DNA from 3 places in the Caproicibacterium argilliputei genome. Region 1 is predicted to be linked to each of the others. Evidence: riboswitches for the same ligand, from Rfam matches in the RefSeq annotation. Region 1 holds a riboswitch; each other region holds the start of a gene.

Region 1 (7,370 bases):
CAGCTGCGGCTGGTGCAGAACAATGACCTGCTGATGAGTGATAAGATTCAGTCGACCATTGTCAATACCATTCCGCTTTGGAAGAGCCAGATGGTGCTGGCACTCGGTGTGGAGCACTCGGCGCAGGCTGCCAAAGCGCAGCGCGAGGTGACCGATATGACCAATGCGCTGCTGCGCAAGAATGCGGATACGCTGAAAATGGCGACCATTGACACGCAGCGTGAGTCGGAGCGCGGCATTGTGGATTTGGAAACGCTGCAGCATACCAATGAAACGTTGATTTCCACACTGGATGAAGTGATGCAGATTCAGCAGGAAGGACGCGAGAAGCGTGCGCAGGCAGAACGTGAGTTAGGCAAGCTGGAAAATGACCTGAAAAGCAAGCTTCTGCAGCTGCGCTGACGCTTTGTCCTGCCGGAAATTTTGTCAGGAGGCGGTTTCTTTGCCGATTAAAATACCGGATTCTCTGCCGGCACGCGCTGTGCTGGAGAAAGAACATATCTTTGTAATGACGCACCGGCGCGCTCTGCACCAGGACATTCGCCCGCTGCGCATCGCGCTGGTGAATTTAATGCCAACGAAAATCACAACCGAAACGCAGATTTTGCGCTGCCTTGCCAATACACCGCTGCAGATTGAAGTGGATTTGGTGCAGATGGTGTCTCACAAATCCAAGAATACGCCGGAAGACCACTTGCTTCATTTTTACGAAACCTTTGACGAAATTCAGGACCGCGTGTACGATGGCTGCATCATCACCGGTGCGCCGGTGGAACTGCTGGACTTTGAAGAGGTGGATTACTGGCCGGAGCTTTGCCGTATTTTCGAGTGGACGAAAACCAACGTGCATTCAACTTTCCATATCTGCTGGGCGGCGCAGGCGGGACTGTACTATCACTACGGGATACCCAAGTACCGCCTGCCGCAGAAAGTTTTCGGCGTGTATCCGCACCGCGCGCTGACGAAAAAGTCGCGTCTGTTCCGTGGTTTTGACGATATCTACTGGGTGCCGCATTCGCGCCAGACAGAGGTGCGCGTGGAAGATATCGAAAAAGTGCCGCAGCTGCGGCTGATGTCTGTTTCTCCGGAGGTCGGTGTGCACATCGTCGGGGATCAGGAGGGGCGGCAGTATTTTGTGATGGGACACTCCGAGTATGATGTGGATACTTTGGGCACCGAATACCGCAGGGATTTGGAAAAGGGTCTGCCAATTCTGATGCCGAAGCATTATTATCCGGGAAATGACCCGTCACGTGCGCCGGTCAACAACTGGCGTGCCACTGGTCAGCTGCTGTATACCAACTGGCTCAACTACTTTGTCTATCAGACCACCCCGTTTGACTTAAATTCCCTGTGCAGTGACTCACTGGACTGCGCGATGCTGTAAGGAGGTTGGCTGTATGAAAACTGCGGTCTTGTATTTCAGTAAAACCGGTTATACCCAGCAGATGGCAGAGGCGGTTGCGCAGGGAATGCGGTCTGTTCCCGGTGTGCAGGCGGAAATTTTTTCATTGGAAGAAGCAGACCCGGCATATTTGCAGGAAAGCTGTGCGGTGGTGTTCGGAACGCCGACGTATTATGCCAGTACCTGCTGGCAGATGAAGAAATGGTTTGACGAATCGCACAGCATTGTTCTCGCGGGGAAAGTTGGCGCGGCGTTTGCCACGGCTGATTATGCGCAGGGCGGGGCAGACCTTGCCTTGCAGACGCTCCTCTGCCATATGCTGGTGAAAGGGATGCTGGTGTATTCCGGCGGTTCTGCACTCGGGCAGCCGTACATTCATTTGGGCCCAGTGTGCACGCGTGATACAAGGGAGCAGAGCAGACCCCTGTACGTCACGTTTGGAATGCGGATTGCACAAAAAGCGATGCAACTTTTTGGGCAGGAAAATGAAAGCAAAAAAATTGTAGAAAACCCTTGACAAAACGCAGATTGCCCTGTATAATATATTCTTGTCAGCCGGAGATACGCTGGCATAGCTCAGTTGGTAGAGCAGCTGATTTGTAATCAGCAGGTCGTGAGTTCGAGTCTCTCTGCCAGCTCCAATCTGGCTGATAAAAGCGGCCTGCGGGCTGCAAATTGGAGGAGTTCCAGAGTGGTCAAATGGGGCAGACTGTAAATCTGTTGCTTCGGCTTCGATGGTTCGAATCCATCCTCCTCCACCACCAAATGTCCCAAAGACGAACACAGCAGAAATCATGCAATACCACTTCTTTCCCGGCGGTTTCGCCGAGAATAGATTGGTAAGCGTGGAAAACCGGCTCAGGATTTTTTCCTGAGCCGGTTTTTTTGTATTTTGCAAAATGTTGTAAGGTGTACAGAAAGTCCTTCCTTGCTTCGAAAATCCCCGGTCGCCTTTTCTTGCTAGAGAGGAATCTATGGGAGAGCTTTTCATGCTCCTGCTGCAAGACGGAAGTTTCATAGGTGAATAAATAGACTCACAGATTTTTACAAAATGCAAAAAACTTTATTTTACAAAGAATCTCATATTGCGGGATAAGATTGTGCGTTTTTCCTCTACGACCCAGTTTTTGTGTGATTTTTATGACTAGTATCTAAAATAATTGTTTATAAATTTTATTTTATTCATTGAAATTATAAAAAGTGGATGAAATTCACGAGTCATCAATGCTATAATAAGATTCACAAAGATGAAAATAGCAAACCCATCAAAAGGTGGGGACGCAAAGCCACAGGTCTAATGCGGTCAGCAACGACGGCTGGGTTGCCAAAATGCAGATTTGAAAATGCTGTGTTTATCCAGCTGCGTCCGCTGCCAGAAATGCGTCGCTGAAAACCGCAAGTTTTCCGTATTTGTTTTTTTCGCTTTGCAGCGGGCAAGGGTGTTGGGCAGAGAGTGCCTGCAAGCATCTTCCTACTTACAAAATTCGACTTTATAAGGAGATAGCAAAATGGAAAAGTACAGTATTGTAAAGAAGGCAAATCATTTGGTCATCCGTGTGTCTGGTCATATGGATGAAGCAACTGCGGCAAAGTTTTTCCAGGAGTATAAGCAGACGATCAGCACCATTGCTCCTGCACAGACAATATTGGAAATTGACGCAAAAGAATTAAGCATTGTGACTTCGGATATGCAGGAATCCCTGAAATCCTGTCTGGCTCTGTACCAAAAAACCGGGTTTAAGCAGATTATTATGCACATGGACAAATCCAACAGCATTCTGAGTATGCAGGTTAAGAGAATTGCGGCAGCGGCAGGTTTGAGCAACTTTTCCATTGCCTGACTTGTGATTTTTGCGCACAGGATATTCTTTTCTTATAGCATTAAGAAAAGAATATCCTTTTTTAAAATCTGCAAAGAAGGTGTATCCCATTTTTCATTTTAAAATTTGCGGAATCGAGGTTCAACACGGAGATCTTGTGGAGGACAACGAAAAATATATCGCACACTTTAAGGAACGCGGGAAAGATGTCGAGCATTTTTTTCGCGATGTTTACGGGCGGGACAAGCGGTACCGCATTGACCTGACCAAGGAAAGCAGTCTGACGCTGGCAACGGCTGCTGCAAAAAAAGTTTTAAAGAACACCGGCATAACCGGCAGTGCGTTGGATATGATCCTTTTTTCCAGTCAGCTTCCCGAATACGTTGCGCCGCCGAGTTCGGTTCTGGTTCACTATGCGGTGGGTGGCAAAACCGACTGCATCTGTTATGATATCAACGTGGATTGCACCGGTTTGTCAACTGCACTGGAATCTGCGGCAAAGTATATGTCAGTCAGCGAAAATGTCAACAAAGTTATGCTTGTGGGCTGCGACCTCATCAGCATGATTGCTGACCCGGAGTGCGAGTACAGCTACGGGATTTACGGGGATGCCGCCTGTGCACTGATTCTGGAGAAAACAGAAGAAGACTGCGGTCTGCAGGATTCAAAGCTTTGGGTAAATTCGGATGAACACGCGGACATTGTTTTTCCGGGCTGCGGTTTTTCCAAGCTGTTTCAGGTAGAGGACCGAAGCGAACTGCTCCTGCGCTGGAATCCGGACGCCACCGTGAATCTTGAGGATGCTTCGGAACACATCCTGCAGCTGCTTCAGAAAAACCATTTGTCTGTCGATGATGTTAAAATGTTCTGCTGCTCACAGTCGGTTTATCTGTTTCTGCAAAAACTTCGCGCACTGCTTTCGATGGAGGAAAGCCAAAGTTTGTATGTCGGCGATGAGTACGGCTATACCGGCACAACCAGTCCGTTCATTGTCCTGTGGAAATCTATTCAGCAGGGTATGGTCAAAAAAGGGGATTATGTGGTTATTTGGACCATTGGCTCCGGACGGACCAATATTGTATTGTTACTTAAATTGTAAAGGAATTCGGAAGGAAAAGGAACTGCTGCAAGCAGAATTTTGTGAAAAACTGCGGATTTATGTTTCCTTTATGGGAATTGAGCTCTTATGAATACAGCAATTGTACCGGTAAAAGGAATGTGGAGGGTCTGATTCTCTGCGATTTTGCCCTTGCGGAGCCGCTGTAAAATCTGCTATACTATTTACATACAACAAAATGATGGTATACGGTTGGGCGGCTGGTTGCCGCTTTCAAGAATCAGCTTCTTGGGTGGGAAGTCCTGTTTGGGCTTCCCACTTTTTTTCTATCAAAAAAGGATTGGATGTGTGAATATGGAGAAAACGTTACTGGATCTTGTATTGCTTTTAACAGCCACTAAAATCGGCGGGCTTATCAGCCGCAAGCTGAAAATGCCGGAAGTGCTTGGTGCGCTGCTGGCAGGTGTGGTTCTTGGCCCTATGCTGCTTCATGTGGTGCAGTATGACGACAGCATCAAGCTTCTTTCGGACTTAGGCGTTATCATGCTGATGTTCCTTGCGGGGCTTGAAACCAACTGGGAACAGTTCAAAAAAGCCGGCAAGTCCTCTGCTGTTATTGCACTGTCCGGTGTCCTTATCCCGCTGGTTTTGGGCGCGCTGAGTGCTTATCTGTTCTTTCAGGATACCACAGAAGACATTTTCCTTGGCATCATTCTGTCCGCTACCAGTGTCAGCATTACAGTAGAAACGCTGACGGAGCTCGGCAAGTTAAACTCAAAACCGGGCATCCATATCCTTGGCGCCGCGGTGATTGATGATATTCTGGGACTTGTGCTCATTTCCGTCTTGCTTTCCGTCAAGAACGGCAGCGGCAGTTCGCTGATTTTTACCGGACTGAAAATTGTTCTGTTCTGTTTGGCTGGGGTTCTGGCAATTGTTTTTTTGCCGAACTTTCTCAATCGATTGCTCAAAGACGCGCAGCCGGGGTATGCATTTTTCACGTTTTCACTTGCTGCTGTTCTGCTGGTTGCTTTTGCCGCCGAAAGTCTTGGCATTGCCTCGATCACCGGCGCATACCTTTGCGGGCTGTTGTTTTCGCAGCTGAAGCATAAGGAATATCTGGAGCGGAATGTGAAAGTCCTTTCTTCCGGATTTCTTTCTCCCATTTTCTTCGCAAGCGTGGGACTGGAGGCAACTTTCACCGGTTTCAACAGCAAGGTGGTGCTCATTACGGCTGTAATGTTTGTTGTTGCCGTCATCGGAAAAGTCATTGGCTGCAGTGGTGCGGCGCGGCTTTTTCACTTGCGCCGCAGTGAGTCGGTGCAAATCGGTATCGGCATGATTTCGCGTGGCGAGGTGGCAATTATTACGGCCAATATTGGGCTGCAGAATCACATTATCACGCAGGAGGTCTTCATTCCCACCATTTTAGTGGTGCTGCTCACCACTGTTCTGACACCGGTTCTGCTGAAAGTCGTATTCAACCACAAGACGGAAATGCGGTTGGATGCAGCATGAAAAAAATCTTTTCGCAAGCAGCGGAGCAGTGCATGGCGGTTCGGCGTGCCGGGAAAAATCAGCGAATCTGCCTTTTTAAGAATCCTGAAAGAAATAGCTGTGTAAGTGCCGACTGCTGCGTTATCGGATAAAGTGATAACAAACTATAGGAATTCTGAATTTTACAGGGCTGCGTTTTCCCCGTATACTTATAAGAAAGGTAAATTGAAAATGCCCTGTGCATTCGGAAAGGACAGAAGAAAATGGCAAAAACAGATACAGCACCATTTCGTGCGGATATTGTCGGGAGCTTTTTGCGTCCGGCGTCGTTAAAACAAGCGCGCGCGGATTATGCGCAGAACAAAATCAGCCTGCAGCAGCTGCGGGCGGCGGAGGACGCGGCCATTCGCGATCTGGTTCAAAAGGAAAAGGAAGTGGGTCTGCAGGCCGTTACAGACGGAGAGTTCCGCCGCCGCTACTGGCACTTGGATTTTCTTGCGGCACTGGATGGCGTGGAAGAGGTCAAGGCGGAGCATTGGTCCGTTGCTTTTAAAGACCGCCAACCGAAAGCGGCAACCCTGAAAATCACCGGAAAGGTTGACTTTGGCAGCCATCCGTTTTTGGAGCATTTCCGCTTTCTGCAGAGCATTGCAGAGGGAACGCTCTGCAAGATGACCATTCCGTCGCCCTCCATGCTGCACTTGATTTGCTGTGTGCGCGAGGAGCATTATCAGCCGATTTCCTTGTATCAGGACCAGCAGGCGCTGTTTCAGGACATCGCGACTGCATATCAGAAAGCAGTTCGCGCGTTCTATGACGCTGGCTGCCGGTATCTGCAGCTGGATGACACGTCATGGGGAGAATTTTGTGACCAGGAGAAACGGAAAGCGTATGCGGCGCGCGGACTGAACCTTGATGAAATTGCGCGTGCGTATGTGCGGGTCATCAATCAGATATTGGAAGCGAAACCAGATGACATGGTCATTACTATGCATATCTGCCGGGGCAATTTCCGCTCCACCTGGTTTTCTTCCGGCGGATATGAGCCGGTTGCGGAGATTCTGTTTGGCGGCTGCCATGTCGATGGGTTTTTCCTGGAATATGATTCCGACCGTGCAGGCAGTTTTGAACCGCTGCGCTTTATCCAAAATCAAAAAGTCGTGCTTGGCTTGATTACTTCTAAGTATCCGCAGCTGGAAAAGGAAGCGGATGTGCGCCGGCGTGTGGAAGAAGCATCCCAGTATGTGAAGCTGGATCAGCTTTGCCTCAGCCCGCAGTGCGGCTTTTCTTCCACCGAAGAGGGCAATCTGATGACCGAGGAGCAGCAGTGGGAAAAAGTGCGTTTCGTAAAAAAGGTCGCGGCACAAATCTGGCCGTAAGGCAGCGTCTGAAACTAAAAAAAGCGGCGGTACCGTCCTTTGGGGTGGGCGCCGCCTTTCTTTTTGTATCTTTCGTACGGTGCACGAAACGGTTGCCGCTGCGCGGGCAGCCGGAATGTGCCTTGCCAGCTTCTGTTAAATGGAAAGGTACTCCCGAATATAAAAGGAAAGCAGCAGTTCCAGCTTTTCTGTTGCGTCCGAAAAATCCGTGT
Region 2 (7,370 bases), 390 kb from region 1:
CCTTGATGAACGTTAAAATGCCACCCAAAAAGCGCAGCTTTCCAACAGCAACGCCGACAATCTGACTCGCCTGAACCGGCTGATCCGGCGTCGGATTGGCATCTCCTTTTGTGGTAAAAACGGGTTGTTTGCCCTTTGCTTTTTGAATGGCGGTCACACGGTGCGTTACCACTGTCTGTCCGCTTGAGTCACTTGCGGCGGCATACGTTACGATGTCCCCCACACGGACATCCTGCGGCGCTGTCATTTTCACAAAGACCATATCGCCTTTATAGATGGTCGGCGTCATACTGCCGGACAAAACGTTGTAAAAGCGGTACCCAAATACGGATTTATTAGGATTGCTATTCATAGAGAATAGCAGCACACTTCCTACAGCGAGTATCACTGCCGCATAAAAGACAATGTTCCATATAATTTTCAATGCTTTCTTCATGCTCTCATCCATTCTTTGAAGCAGTCTGAGCTGGGCTCCAAGTGAGGCTGCCCGTCGAATCCACTGTCGGCTGCATTTGCCAGACTTCCTTTGCCGCCTCCGGCAGCGCCTGCACATTTTCCACGGTAAATTTCAGCTGATACTGCGCATCTGCATAAGCTTTCACATCCGGCAGATCGGTTGCAAGGGTAACAGAATCCATAATGATTTCTGTTTTTTCACCGGCTTTCAGTATCTTACAGTAATAAAAATAATCGCCGCTTTTCACCCACTGCTGATTCCATGCATTTGTAAAGTGCTTTTGCGCTACATCATGCGTTTTCTTATCTGCACCGAGATACTGGCTGCTTAAATAACTGCCGTCCGCGGCTGTCCAGGTTTCTGCAGGAGCCGGCACGCGAATGTATACATCCACTTGACCGTCATTTGTAAAGGAAACTTTTTTCGTAACCGGTTCGTCTGGTTTCCAGTCCTTGGGCGGATTGAACACTTCCGTAACAGATACATGACTCGCCGCAACGTGAAATGTATTTGCTTGCTGCGCATTTTTTGAAAACCACGCAAAAGAAGAACCCACTGCTGCAGCAGAAACAGCCACTGCCGCACAAAGTGCCGCGACAATTTTTAGGTGCCTTTTTATCTGCATTGTCATGAACTTGGTGTTCACCCACCTTTCCCGCACAAATTGCAGTTGCTGTGCGCTTTATGAAGCCTGCGTAAGGGAACTGTCCGTTTGGAACAGATTGCTCACGGAATCGCTGCCGTGGTAGTAGGACGGCGGCTGATACTGATTGGTAATCGTCACCGTGTGTTCCAGACTTTTCGCAGAAATTGTTACCTGATAGGTATCGGCGGAGCCTTGAACCGCGTCGGCTCCCTGTGCACTGACAAACCGGTAATCCTGCGGAACCACTTCATGAATGGTATAAGTACCGGGCTGCAGATGAGACAGCTGCAAGCCGCCTATTGTTCCTGCCGTCAGCGGCAAATCCACTGCGTATCCATTTTCAGCGCAGCGAACTTGCACGGTAAACGCTTTCTGCAGACTTCCTTTTCCCTCTTTTAATGTTTTTTGAATGGTGATGCTGCCGGTGCACGGAACCATAATTTTTAGCGGCACCGTCTGATCAAAGTCTTTTTCCACCACACAGCTCTTTGCGTTTTTATAAAGGTTTTTGTTATAAACGCGTAAATAATAGGTTGTTGTTTCTGTCGGGGAAACTTGGACTTGCTTTCCCTTTTTATTTTTCCACTTTTTCCCGTTTTCTGATGTTGCCAAAACCGTTTTTTTATCCGTGTCCAAAATTTCCCATGTAAAGCCTGTCAGGGTACCGGGTGTCGTTGTAAAGCCCGCCACATCTCCCGTACCATAAACCGCTTTGTTGGAATTTTTGAATGCCGACAGGCTCGTTAAATCCACTTTTTCGCCGCGTGCAATCGTCTGCTCCCCGCCGGTAAGCGCAGCCGTTCCGGAAATTGTGACCTGTGGAGAATCGGTTGTTTTCGTTTGTACGTTCTTCGTAACCGGATCCGTATAAGTCAGCGATGCGGACACATTGGTCGGCACAGTCTGCCCGTCCGGACTTGCAAAATAATCACTCTTGGCAGTTGCTTCAAATGTAATGTCTTGCGAAGCTTGGCTGAGGGATAAGTTTTTCCATGTAATGGTGGTCTGGCCCTTAGAATCCACTTGAACTGTGCCGCCCTGCTGCTCGATGGCTTTCTGTTGGGCATCTGTCAGCATGAGATAATTCGGCAGCGTATCGGTCACCGTGGTACTGTTATCAAAAGCATAAGACAGTACACCCTCTTCTAGCTTTTGAAAAACATTGTTTAAACCGTCTTCATCCTGAACCAGCAAGTAATTTTCCGGTTGACTGGCCAATGCTTTCATAGTCGCTTCGCCTTCCTCACTGCTGCCGATAAAGGCGCTGTAAATGGAAGTATCACTGCGGTCAGAAAGCCCTTTTTCTTTCATGCGCTGCGCCGCGGCACTTGCATTTTTCACATTCGGTCCATTGGGTTCCCCGTCAGAAATAAAAATCACAAACTTTCGCTTACCGTCATTAGCGTGCGCTTGTACCGTTTCTGCCACCAAATCAATCGCTGCGTCCAGGCAGGTATATGGGGCGGGATAAATTTTGGAAACCTGCGCTGCGGCACTTACAGGAGTTGTAAAGGCGTTCAAAAAAGTCCCCTGAAACGCTGTTCCTTTCGGTGTGTATTTAGCATAGTCCTTATTCCTCGTACCATCCGAATTATGAATGAGATTATAATCCGCTGTATTCATCGGGTCATCTTTGTAATAATTAGAATCCCCATTAATAGCATCTTTGCTCCAACAAAAAGTGCCAACTGACACCGGTATTTGTTTATTTTGTGATAGCTTGGAATTGCACTCTGTCAGTTTTGTTAAGAAGTTTTGTGTCGCGCCCTGAAGCAGTGCCAGCCTCGAATCCTTCGCAAATATTTTGTAATCCGGATTTCCCACATCATCCAGTAAATTTGTATCGTTGGCGTGCTTTTTTCCATCCACCGAAAGTTTCATACTGGTGGAACGATCCATCATCATGATAACTTCGGCATCTCGCTGTGACGTGTAGTTCTGAATCCGGCCGGAACGGCTTAGCGTAATTTGGGCTGTCCGACCATCTGAAAGCATTTTCGCTGTTTTGTTGAACGTGACCTGCACGGTTGGATCCGGCACAGTCACCGCGGCTTCCGCTGTGCTTCCGGCCTGAAATGTCGCACATTTTAAACCGCCGCCGCATTGGACTGTGACGGTGTTGGCATACACCGCACCGGTAACAGCGCAATCCTGAAGGGTGATTTTTGCCTCGGGTGCAAGGAGTGTTCCCAACACGCCGGCCTGCGGAGATGATAAAATCTGCAAATTTCCAGAAAGGCTTCCCGAATCCGTACAGAAATTCCACAAGATTCGTCGGGCAATGGCGTTGTATCCGGAACCCGCATTGATGCCGCCGATGGTTACCTGCGGCAGTTCAACGGAACTGCAGCCCGCAGGCAGGTGGAGATTGATTACTAAATACTGGGAGTTTTCGAGAGAAACACCATCATTTGCGAGGTCGTTCCAGTTAGAGTAATTAAGCACTTCATTAAAATCCTGATGGACTTGCTCCGCAGAAACAGTTTCGGAACCATCCCACCGCCATGAAGATTCCGGCGTTATATTCAGCACCTTTACTGCCGCATCCTTTGAGGAATCCGACACCTTGCTTAGTTTTTGCGACAGGCTATTTAATTGGTCGAAAGTTTTTTTTGCAAATGAACCGTTTTCTGTACCAAGTTCAACGGGAAACTTTTCATTTGTCACAGCTGAAAGCTGGTCGATTGCTAGAAAGCACTTGCTCTTCTTGTCAACTGCAGAGCCTTTGTTTCCACCCGGATTGTCGGGACCGTTCAACTGCACTTGACTGCCGAAATACACTTTGCCGGGTAAAGATTGAGAAATATCTTTCACTTTTAGAGTTGTGCCATTTGTGACGTCAAAGTCTTCTATGTAGTTTATATTTGCATACTTTTCCGAATCCGAGCCAGCCGCAACCTGAAACTTTGTGCCGACCTTTGTATTCGCTGTTCCATTCTGCAGCAAATACACATAATACGTTTGTCCCGGCTTCAGCCCTGTAATCGTTTTCTGCACGGTCTCTTTTTGAGTGGATTCCACCCAGAATGGCTGCCCGACCGCTGTTTTTGCTGCTTCATCCTGATAAACACAAAATTCGTAATTCCCTTTCGGTACTGTAAGGTTTAAAACGGCGGAGCCTGCCGAAGAACCGGTGTCCTGACTCCAGTTATGCGTGTTGCCGACTTCCCCATAGCTGCCGGTAAAATTTTGTACCGCCAAGTTTGCTTCTACATTCAAGTTATTTGGATTTGAAAGGGTGTTGGCGACAATGCCGAAATAGCGCGCATTGCCCAGTCCCTCGGCAATCGAAAGCGGTGTCAGCTCTGATTCGGAATCGGCTGCATGGGCGGAAGTGCCCGCGAAAGCAACGGACACGGTACAGAACAGGACAGAAAGGCTCAGCGTCATGCAAAGGAAGCGCTTCAGCCTGCCGCCCATTCTTTTGATTTTGCACAGATTCATACGCCGCCCACCCCCTATTCCAGTTGAAAATAAGCAAGAAAAAAGCCAAAACATGAAAACGACAAAAAATCGTTTCTGTTTTGGCAACTGGCTGCCGCCTCTTGGTGAGGGGCCCTATAGCTTTGCGTCACCGATTCTCATCGGCTTTGCTTTTACAAATTTGCTGTACAGGTTCTGCACTTCTGGCAGATGTTGTATCTTGGTGACAAAGATATCGTACCACAAATTTGCTAATTTGTATGTAACAAAGTTACGCAAATGGCTGTTTCCCTTTCGATTTGTGGGAAGTGGTGATTCATTTTTCCGAAATGCAAAAAATAAATTAGATTTTCCTTTTTTGTGCGCGCAATATGCACAGCTTGTAATCCGTCTTTGTGAAGTCTTCTCCGCCAAATGAGAGTTTATAGGATTTCCTGCAATTTTTTGATATCTGTTAACTGTATGGAACCGCGGTGAAGCGCTAAAGCACCGCTTTTCTGCAAATCTTTCAGCACGCGGGTAATGACTTCGCGTGCGCTGCCTAAATGGCGAGCAATCATTTCATGGGTAATCTTGAGGTGCGCAGTCCCCTGCAGACGGCTTTCTTCCAAAAGGAACGACGCCACGCGGCTTTCCAGCCGGCGGGAAAGCATTTCATTCAGCAGTGCGATCACCCGCGAAAAGCACCTGCGCTGCAGGTGCATCTGGCATTTCAAGTAGGGCACCGAGGCATTCATCAGGCAGCGGTGCAGGTGTGCCGGAATACAGAAAAGCGCTGTGTTTGGCTCTGCCTGGCACAAGACTTCATACTGTGGAGCTTCCACGCTGAAAGTTTCCGGTATGTACTCGCAAAACGACCCTTGTGTCATCCGGCAAAGCGTAATTTCTTTGCCATCTTCTGCCAGCAAATAAACCCGCACACACCCCTGCGCAACCGCAAGAATATGGTATTTTTTTGCAACCTTTGATACATTCAGCGAACCGGCCTGCACCGGAATCACCGCTGCGTTCCTTTGAATCTGCTCACGCTCCAGCGTGGGGATGTCCTCAAATGACAAAAGATTTTCCGCATTCATAACAGGCTCCTCCCAAACCAGTTCCAACGCCGCCCCAGCGGGGCTGCATTGGAACATCATTTTGCTTTTTCGGCGGTCTGTCAGACCTTGTGTGAAAAATCCTTCTTGTTTCGATTTGCTCCGATTTTTCGGATAACTGTTTTGACAGACTGCCGCAGAGATGCGTTTACAAATAATGCTTGATTTCCACAGCTAACTGCTCTGCCGCTGCTTTGTGACACGCATAGCCCGGATGCTCGCGGGAGCCCATAGTGGCAGTATCCGCAACCGGCAGCATAAACAGGGAGGTGTGCTTGTCTGCTGTCTCTGCCACATAAGTTTCGACCGCTTCGCGCAGGATGCTGTCAATCTCTGTCTTTAGCAACCCGCAGACCCATAGAATGTGCGCTTGCGGATTGCAGCGTCGAATCTTTCTGCCAAATGCCGTAATGGCGCTTTCTAAACGAGCGCGGGACGCAGCCTCCGGCGTGCCGTCTGCATTTTGTTTCTGCGCAAAAAGCCGCCCGGCCTTTTCGTCCCGATAAACCGCGGGCTTGCCAAACGCAGAGGCATCGTTCGCACCCAAACAGATAGAAACCACATCCGGCTGCCAGCCGGCAAAATCATAAGGAGCAAAAGCACCTAAAGCGGCATTATGCGTTCCCTGCAGGACTCCGCAAACCTGCTCATAATACTGTGGAATGTTGCACGCCGGATTGCCGTCCCAGCTGGAAAGAAAACCCCAGCCGCTTTGGGAAACAATGCGGAAGTCAGCGTGAAGTCGGTTCGCTGTTTGAAACGCATAATCAAACACCGAACTGAACACCATAGAATTCCACTGCATTTCCTTCTGTGCGCCGACAGTACCCTCCCCAGAGGTCAGGCTGTCCCCAATGAATTCAATCTTCCCCTGTTTCGGCGGCAGAGGGAGAAACGAACCGTCGGTTCGCACCGCGTGAATCTGCAAATAACTCGCTGGGTCGTCGTGCATGGCCTGCACCTCACGCAGAATTTTGACATTGTGCGGTATTTCTGCATCCATGCTTCGCAGTATAGGCAGCCAATACCGCCCTTTGGGCAGCATCTGTCGGCTGACAAGGGCGTCATCCACCAAAACGGCGATCCACGGCTCCAATGGGCCGTAGTCTGTCTCTACTTCGAGCCAGACTTCCCCAGCTTTCAGATTCATTTCGATTCCGCTGCCGGACCAAAACAAAGTGAGCGGATAGGCACAACCATTGGTTCTCCCAAAAATATGCAGGCTTTCAATCGCATCCAGACGAAAATCTTTCAAGGTGTTTCTCCTCCAGTCCTTTTCTATTTCCAGTATAATAATGTGGAAAATAAAAATCAAGACGCACACCGCACAGCCACAGCGGGAAAAAACCGCCAAAACTGTGCAGGATGCGTCCTGAAAGAAGAATTGCCTTATCCTTTTAAACTGTCGTAAATTTTTGTTAAGTTATCCTGCAAGCGCGTCAAATAGTCTTGATTGTCTTCGGCACTCTCCATCGTATAAATGGTTTCCACCTTTGCGCCGACTTCATCCGCAAGGGTTTGGGAGACCTCTGGACTTGCCATTTCTTCTGCAAAAATCGTAGTGACCTGATTTTTTTTGCAGTAGGAAACCAACTGTGCCAACTGCTGTGTACTCGGCTCTCCCTCCGCAAAAACATCCTCAACGCTGTTTTGTGTCAAACCGAAGTCGCGGCACAGATAGCCAAACGCCGCGTGGCCGGTCACGAAACTTTTCTTCGGAACAGATTTAAATTTTTTACTATACGTCTGA
Region 3 (7,370 bases), 1.2 Mb from region 1:
CGCAGCTTTTCCGGCTGATAACCCAAAACCGGGCGAACGGGTTCAATCACCTGAATTTGCGGCGGTTGAAGGCTTCGACACGCAACCGGCATCTCGTTTCTGCCCGCTCCCGCAGCGGTTTGAGCGTATGCGCTATTCATTTTCACTGTCTCCTTTCTTGTGGGTTCGATACCTTTTTGGTATTAGCACATACACTACCACATGGACGCGGGAATAGCTATCACAATATCCACTAAATCGACCGGAGCACCGGGCGATACTTTTTGACTACGTATTCCTCAGCCTTTTCGTATTCCCGCGAGGTGATTTTTCCCTGTTTTAAAAGGGATACTAGAAAATTTCGAGCCATCCGATATTTGATTTCATTCGTTACCTGTTTCTGTGTCATGGTTGAACGCCTCCTAACCGAGTAATGGAGACGAAAGTTTGGCCTGCCGCTCCACGGAGATTTCTCCTTCCAGCGGAGAGTACACCTTCACGCCGCAGTCGTTGAGCTGTCGGAGAAAGTCAACGGTTTTCGCTGTGTCGCGATCGATACGGATGGCGGAATGAACAATCAAAGCCTCCACTTCACCCGCTTTGGCGGCGGCCATCGCGTCTTTTAGGCCGGCGCGGTTATAATCCAGACCGCTGCTCAAGTCTTCGGAAGCCCCGACAACCTCGAAGTCCATTTGACGTGCATATCCGTCCAGTTTTTCCTTCTGTTTTTTTAAAGCGCCGTGGGTATCCTCCGGCGCGTCGATACGGCAGTAAAGCCACGCTTTTCGTTTTGTATCCATATCGATATCCTCCTTCGCAATTATTGGCTTCATGGCACATGCATAAGGGCAGACGTATCAAAACGCCTACCCTCATGGTATCTGGCATGAAACCGCCAGACTTGTTCTTCGTTTTCGGCTGCTCCTATTCGACACTACTTCCCGGAGCCGGGGCAGTCAATTCAGACCAGCCAGTGGTTAACGTCACGCAAGCGTGACGAATGGCTGCCATGGGACTCTCACCCTCGCCGGGATCTCCGGCGACCGCCCCCATTGCGATGTCTGTGGCTGGACGGAAGTATCATTATAGGCTGTTCCGGTCTTGGCGGTACGATCCACCACGGATCGTTTTCCGGTCAAACATTTCCCGCTCGGCACCTTTGATGCAATCGTTTTGACAGGCAGCTCTGACTTGCCTGCAGGTGGTCTTGGCGTGTTTCCCGACGCCGCTTTCGCTCATCACGCGAAACAGCTAATGTATCTGAACTGCTGGATATAACCGAATGATTTCGGTGTTTTTCAAGGAACACGGGAGAGATAAAAATCCCCCTCACTTCTATAAAGGAAAAAGTGAGGGGGTTGAGCGGATTGTTTTTAATTTTCCATGAGATTTCTTAACTTCAGCAGGATTTTTCTTTTCCTGTCATTAATAGTTTTCTGCGGTACGTTGATTTTTGCGGAGAGATTGCGTTCGCTCAGTCCGTTAAAAAACAGCTCATGGATTAACAGCTTTTCTTCAGAATTCAAGGCAGCAAGGGCTTGCCCCAATTTCTTCAACTGTTCTTGCTGGGTGAGCCTGTCCTCAACGGTAGGCTCATATATGGAAAGTTGAAGCTCCACTTGAACGCCGTCCTCCTGAAAGCGTTCCAGAGAAAGCTCAAATTGACGGGCAACTTTATCCTGATACCGTTCCGCTTCCCGCGCTTTATGGTAAGCGTGATAGACCGCTTTGCTGACTTCGACGCGCTGGTGTTTTACAAGGATCGTATATTTTTTATCTTCCGACATATGCTTGTCCTCCTGATTTTCAAAATTTGGTTGAAAACGAAGGACAAGAAGGCGGCAATCTGCAGCGGGGAATATCCCTTAAAAACGCAAAAAGAGCGCACCAGCGGACATAGTCGTCCGTTGATACACTCTTGTAGATATGTTCGTATTGAACACGTTCTGTCAGTTCGTGTTTGTAACCGCTCTGCGCCCATGCGCAGCATAGACTTTTTTTGACGAGTTACCGATTAAGAAACTATGTAGCAGATAGATGTCCGCTTCATCACGCCCGACCGCTGATAAACAGCGGTCGCCTGAAACTCATAACATATCGAACACGCATAGAAAAGCCCTCCAAACCCGTAAGCTTGGAGGGAAAAAGAAAATGGTTTATTCAGGCATAAAAACTGACCCGCCAAACTTACGTTTTTTTTGTTGGGCGGGTAACGGTTTCCTTTTATACCCATTTATGAAAAGACCTGCCGCAAAAAGGGCAGGTCTAATACGCACTTCACGGTGGCCAGGCTGTCATCATGCGGTTGCACTTTAGACCCTCGGCTTTGCGTCCTTGCCTTTCAGCAAGTTTGCCCTTAGCATTATTTTGTTACTGAATACCACCGACTGGGGCCGATACGTTCGATTTGCAACTGTAAGCCACCTAAAGTATAGGGAACACCATCTTCACATTACCTTCCAGTGAACTACCGGATAGTGCCTTGTGGTTTTCAGTTCCCTCATGACTTTCATGACTTTTTAAATTCTTTTTCAGCATTCCGCATACCAATTAAAGCAGCTCCAATTGCACCGTTGTACTGCGGATAATTGGCTTTATAAATATCACACATCAACTCATCCTCCAGTGCCAGGCGCAGCGCATCATTTTTTGCGCCGCCTCCGGTCATCATCACATCGCCATCCGACTTATATTTACGCGCCATTTTGGCGATACGGTTTGCCATGGCTATATGCATACCTGCAAGGATATCACTTCGGCTTTTCTTTTGAGCAAGAAGAGAGATCACTTCCGTCTGGGCGAAAACGGCGCAGGTGCTGTTGATTTGACAGGGGTCTGTACTCTCTTTCGCAAGCGAAGCAATCTGATCAATGGTAGTTTCCAGAAGATCAGCCACGACCTCCAAGAACTTTCCTGTTCCAGCGGCGCATTTATCGTTCATTGTAAAATTAACGATATGTCCATCGGGGCCAAGGCTGATGATCTTGCTGTCTTGGCCTCCGATATCAATGATCAAGCGCGGATGCACGTTTTCAGGGGCTGTCAATTGTACACCGCAGGCATGAGCGGTGATTTCTGAAATTGTGGCATCTGCGAGGCCGATACTGCGCCTGCTGTATCCGGTTGCGGTGATCACGGCGATATCATTGCGTGTGATACTTTGGCTTGCATAGATCTTTTCCAGCAATTTGCCCGCAGTTTCCTCACAGTCGATGCCTGTTGGAAGAAGTTCAGCGCCTAAAACACAGTTATCCTTTATCAATGCCGCTTTCAGGTATGTCGAACCGGCATCCAGCCCCACATAATAGTTTCCCATGTATTTATCTCCTTTGTTCTATCAATTCAACAAACGCTTCCAGACGGATTTTTACCTGTTCTGCATCCTCGGCGGAGAAATCTGTTTCCACACGCAGAACCGGAATATCAAGCTTATCTGCCAGCTGTTCCACCATGGACAATTCGAAGTCGTAAGGCGTGCAGCCGCGCAGGATATGATAAATAACGCCCTCCGCTTTCGTCTGACGCAGTTTTTCTGTGAGACTGCTGAGGCGATCGTCCGTCTGCTCGAATACCGGACACGTACATGCGCAGACATATCGCGCCGTAAGCGCACGTAAGATGCCGTCTGTACTGTACTCATCAGGAACAACGGGGTCATATAAAAGCCTCCCCGCCATACACGTCTCGTCTCCGACAATCTGTGCCCCCAGACCTTCCATCAAAAACGGCAGTTTATAGTTTGGAAATGTAATGGGAGAGCCTGCGATAAAGATACGCGGCTTTTTCCTTTTCAAAGGCTGCATGGCAGCTGCTTTTTGGGAAAGTCCGGCATTTAGTATTTTCGCGTGCTGCGCCCAGCTTTCCGGCGTATCATAGCAATAGCTGTTCAGCACAGCCATAACCTGTGAACCCGTGACAGGCGGATTGTCGGATGAGAGCAAGCCGTATAGTTTATATGCTTCCTGCTGTGCCGCATTAATGCTTTTGCAGGATTCAATCAGTTTCCGGTTGGAGAACCTGCGGCCCGTTTCTTTGGAAATACTTTTCATGAGAGCATGCATGTTTTGCAGGTTCTGCGCAAAGCGTTCCTCCGACTTATCCATTTCAATCGGCAAGGGAATAACCGGAAGATACTGCGACAAAAGCGCCGCGCTCTTCCGTTTGCCGTCGCAGGTCATCGGCAGCACCGCCAGCCTGCACTGCTGATAGATTGGCATGACGCGCATCGCATGAAATCCCGCGGTTGCTTTCAAGACCGGGCAAGCGTCGCGCGGGACGATCTCGTCTCCGATCATTGCCGCAACGCTGTGCCCAGCGCATAAACGAAGTGGCCTGTAGCCGAATGCGTATATCATTTCATCTGGCACCATCACGCAGTAGCTGCCTATGTACTCGTTGTCATCCTTCTTAAAATCGACAAATGTTCTATTAAGAACATCCGTAAAATATTCAAGCCCATCGGGAATATCCCGCGCGGACGTCAACTGTTTCAGTGAACCAGCCGAAACACGCGAAATATTTCGCTTATAACGTTCTAATGTACGCTCTTCCATTATTTCACCTGCTTACTATTACGTTTGGAGGACAATACCTTTTTCCCAAACAGGGTAAAGGAAAGCACATCCTGCTCCGGGCATGCCTCAATGCATTTCATACAGTAGATACAATCCGAGTGAGTGATATCGGATTTGTTGCGCTCCTCATAAATAGAACGGATATCCATTGGGCAGCATTCAAGACAAGCGCGGCAGTGTGTACACGCGGTGCCGTCCTTTTTAATTTTTCCGAAGCTGATTTTATTGACAAAGCCCCGGAGTGTCCCTAGCGGGCAGTATTTACAGAACGCCCTTTCTTTCAGAAAACAAATTCCCGTTACAATACCGACAATAATGATTTTATAGATACTCATATCTGCGCTGCTGAAGGAAAGGTCGGGCCGTATATACATAACTGGGCGCAGCCCAAAAAACAAAACGCTGGCCAGAAAATATACAAGTATGATCCATTTCAGCGGACGCAAATAGGATTTCACCTTTAATGACACGTGGAACGTCGGAATATGCAGTTTTTTCCGAAGCATTGAAAGTAGTTCCTGATAAAATCCCAGCGGACAAACATAGCCGCACCAGAGACGCCCAAAAACTAGAGCACTGAAGATGCTGAGCAATAAAATAATAATCCGGTATCTGCTTCCAAGGAAAGCGAGCACGGCAGCGGCAATCAGAAGACATGTGATACGAAAAGCTGTAATTTTACGCTGCTTCAATGTGTTTCCTCCTCACTCCGCAGTACCGGAAGCGGTTTAACGCGGTTTTTCTTTTTTCTGTAATAGACTGTCATGCCTCCCGATGTCAACACGGCAATACCCAAAATAGAGGCAACATTTTCGATACGCTTGAGCGTCTTAGCCTGCATAGCGGTTTCGTTTTGATTACCGCCGTTTGGAATTGTCGTGCTTTCGTCGCTTTGAGTAGTGCTGCTAACGGGAGTTAATGTCCGGCCTGCTGGATTCTGCGCAAGATTTGCTTTGACAGCGAAAAAAACGATTGTAACAAGAATGGCGGCAATCACGATGGTTATTATTCCGCGGTGTGCTTTTGCCGCTTTTGTTTTTTCCATAACTTTTCGATGCAGTTCTTGTAAAAGAAAGCTGAATGACATAAGTTCCTCCTTAATCGCTTTGAGTTTATAAACTGGTGAGTATTCATTTTCATATTGCTGCGGACAGTCTTCCGGTCTGCATCAGCAGTTCAGAAAAAGCTTCCAGGCGAATTCTGATCTGTTCGATATCGGCATTCGTATAATCCGTTTCAATGCAGACGAACGGAATCCCCGCCCTGATGGCGGCCTTTTCAATCCGATTCGCTTCATAAGCATACATGAGTTGCCCCTTGAGCAGATGGTAGATGACGCCGCTGGCGTTTTGCAGGAAAGAAGTATCAGAACACAGTGCGCGAGCAATATCGTTTTGTGCCGATCTGTAATGAAGTTCATTCAGATCCCTGAACATGGAATTTAGCGAGGAAGGATCATGCTCCATAAGCTCTGTGTAATCCTCCGGATCAGGGACTCCACAGTGATTCTCATAATTTCGGATGCCGACATTATGTAATACAGTCGGGATTTTGACATTCGGGAAAAAGATCGGTGACCCGATCAGCAGCAGATGGGACCGGTTTTCGGGCATCGGCTTCAGGTTTTCCTCGGCGAATCCATTCACGCGGTCGGTCCATTCCTGAATGTCAGGAGCAAGATAATAGGTCTGCTTGATAAAATCCTTTGCGATTTGCGGAATATCCATAGTCTTAAGGCGCCGGATGGCATCATGTGCGCTGGTGATTTGCTTCGCGGCAGTTCGGATGCTCTTGGCGGTGATCGGTCGGTGTGTGAGCTTTTGCAGCTCCATAACTAAATCCATCTGTGACGACCGAAACCGTGATGTGGCTTTTGAATCCAGAAACGGCTCCTCCTCCATCACGATTACCGGATGCCCCAGATCCTTGAAATAAGGCAGAACTTTACGCGTATCTGCGTTGCTCACCGGAACAACCATCGCGGTAATATCCCTCATGCAGGCAAGCTGTTCGGAAAAGAGAATGCTGCTTGCAGATTTCAACACAGGGTCCGAAATCTGCGGAAACACCTGTTCTGCGTATTGATCCGTAAAGTAATTACCGCCAAGCAAAAATAACGGTTTCGCGCCGGTAGCCCGGATATATAATTCGGGAATACCAGTCCCCAATACCGCTATGGACGGCATTTCTGTCTTTTGTTCACCAAACCAGAATCCCTTCCAGATATCGAAAAAATAATCAAGAGGGATATCTGGTGCTTTTTCGCGCACGGCATCCATCGATTTCAGGATTTGATCCTCATATTTTTTATCCAAAACATTTAGGGCCCCTTTCATCTTTGATACTTTTGTATTATAATCAAAAAAAAAAGTGAAAGGAGTAACCATGGTTACTCCTTTCAAGAAAGGTGTGCTATTTTGGATAATTTATTTTCGATACTTGAAACGGTTGATCTATTTAACTGCTTCTCTTCTGATGAGTTAGATAAATTGTTTCAAAATAATCTTTACCATATCAGAACTTATACCAAAGATTCCGTGGTACATCTTCAGAACGAAAAATGTGAAAACCTCGACATCATTTTGAGTGGGACTGTTTCGGTACAAAAAATTGATTCGAATGGGGATATGCTCACGATTTGCAGTTTTTCGGCCGGTGAGGTTATGGGAGAAAATCTCCTGTTTTCACACAGAAACTTTTATCCCATGACAATCACCGCAAAGTGTGATGCGAAAATTCTCCAGATCAAGAAAGAATTGATTTTGAAGCTGTGCCAAGATAACAGTAAATTTCTGAAGGGCTTTCTCCAGTCTGTAT

What was found. A riboswitch is a leader RNA that binds a small molecule or an ion and turns the genes downstream of it on or off. The one in region 1 is predicted to bind cyclic di-GMP.
Region 2: it holds a riboswitch for cyclic di-GMP, as region 1 does, so the genes downstream of both, PXC00_RS06515 (VWA domain-containing protein) here and PXC00_RS04535 (hypothetical protein) in region 1, are expected to answer to the same signal.
Region 3: it holds a riboswitch for cyclic di-GMP, as region 1 does, so the genes downstream of both, PXC00_RS12925 (sigma-70 family RNA polymerase sigma factor) here and PXC00_RS04535 (hypothetical protein) in region 1, are expected to answer to the same signal.

Annotation. Positions count from the first base shown of each region.
Region 1 covers NZ_CP135996.1:955,036-962,405, forward strand. The annotation lists gene PXC00_RS04510 (toxic anion resistance protein) at 1-402, shown strand, start outside; gene metA (homoserine O-acetyltransferase MetA) at 443-1,387, shown strand; gene PXC00_RS04520 (flavodoxin family protein) at 1,401-1,922, shown strand; tRNA gene PXC00_RS04525 (tRNA-Thr) at 1,971-2,046, shown strand; tRNA gene PXC00_RS04530 (tRNA-Tyr) at 2,083-2,166, shown strand; cyclic di-GMP riboswitch class I at 2,651-2,734, shown strand; gene PXC00_RS04535 (hypothetical protein) at 2,914-3,246, shown strand; gene PXC00_RS04540 (3-oxoacyl-[acyl-carrier-protein] synthase III C-terminal domain-containing protein) at 3,383-4,324, shown strand; sodium ion sensor (DUF1646 type) at 4,533-4,584, shown strand; gene PXC00_RS04545 (cation:proton antiporter) at 4,637-5,800, shown strand; gene PXC00_RS04550 (5-methyltetrahydropteroyltriglutamate--homocysteine S-methyltransferase) at 6,043-7,158, shown strand; gene PXC00_RS04555 (PucR family transcriptional regulator) at 7,294-7,370, opposite strand, start outside.
Region 2 covers NZ_CP135996.1:1,340,824-1,348,193, reverse strand. The annotation lists gene PXC00_RS06525 (signal peptidase I) at 1-436, opposite strand, end outside; gene PXC00_RS06520 (BsaA family SipW-dependent biofilm matrix protein) at 441-1,088, opposite strand; gene PXC00_RS06515 (VWA domain-containing protein) at 1,140-4,547, opposite strand; cyclic di-GMP riboswitch class I at 4,627-4,708, opposite strand; gene PXC00_RS06510 (Crp/Fnr family transcriptional regulator) at 4,949-5,602, opposite strand; gene PXC00_RS06505 (SGNH/GDSL hydrolase family protein) at 5,769-6,875, opposite strand; gene PXC00_RS06500 (metal ABC transporter substrate-binding protein) at 7,010-7,370, opposite strand, start outside.
Region 3 covers NZ_CP135996.1:2,691,590-2,698,959, forward strand. The annotation lists gene PXC00_RS12910 (recombinase family protein) at 1-140, opposite strand, end outside; gene PXC00_RS12915 (SHOCT domain-containing protein) at 233-388, opposite strand; gene PXC00_RS12920 (recombinase family protein) at 402-779, opposite strand; gene PXC00_RS12925 (sigma-70 family RNA polymerase sigma factor) at 1,353-1,766, opposite strand; cyclic di-GMP riboswitch class I at 2,258-2,344, opposite strand; gene PXC00_RS12930 (acyl-CoA dehydratase activase) at 2,489-3,295, opposite strand; gene PXC00_RS12935 (2-hydroxyacyl-CoA dehydratase subunit D) at 3,300-4,532, opposite strand; gene PXC00_RS12940 (4Fe-4S binding protein) at 4,532-5,245, opposite strand; gene PXC00_RS12945 (hypothetical protein) at 5,242-5,640, opposite strand; gene PXC00_RS12950 (2-hydroxyacyl-CoA dehydratase family protein) at 5,690-6,868, opposite strand; gene PXC00_RS12955 (Crp/Fnr family transcriptional regulator) at 6,971-7,370, shown strand, end outside.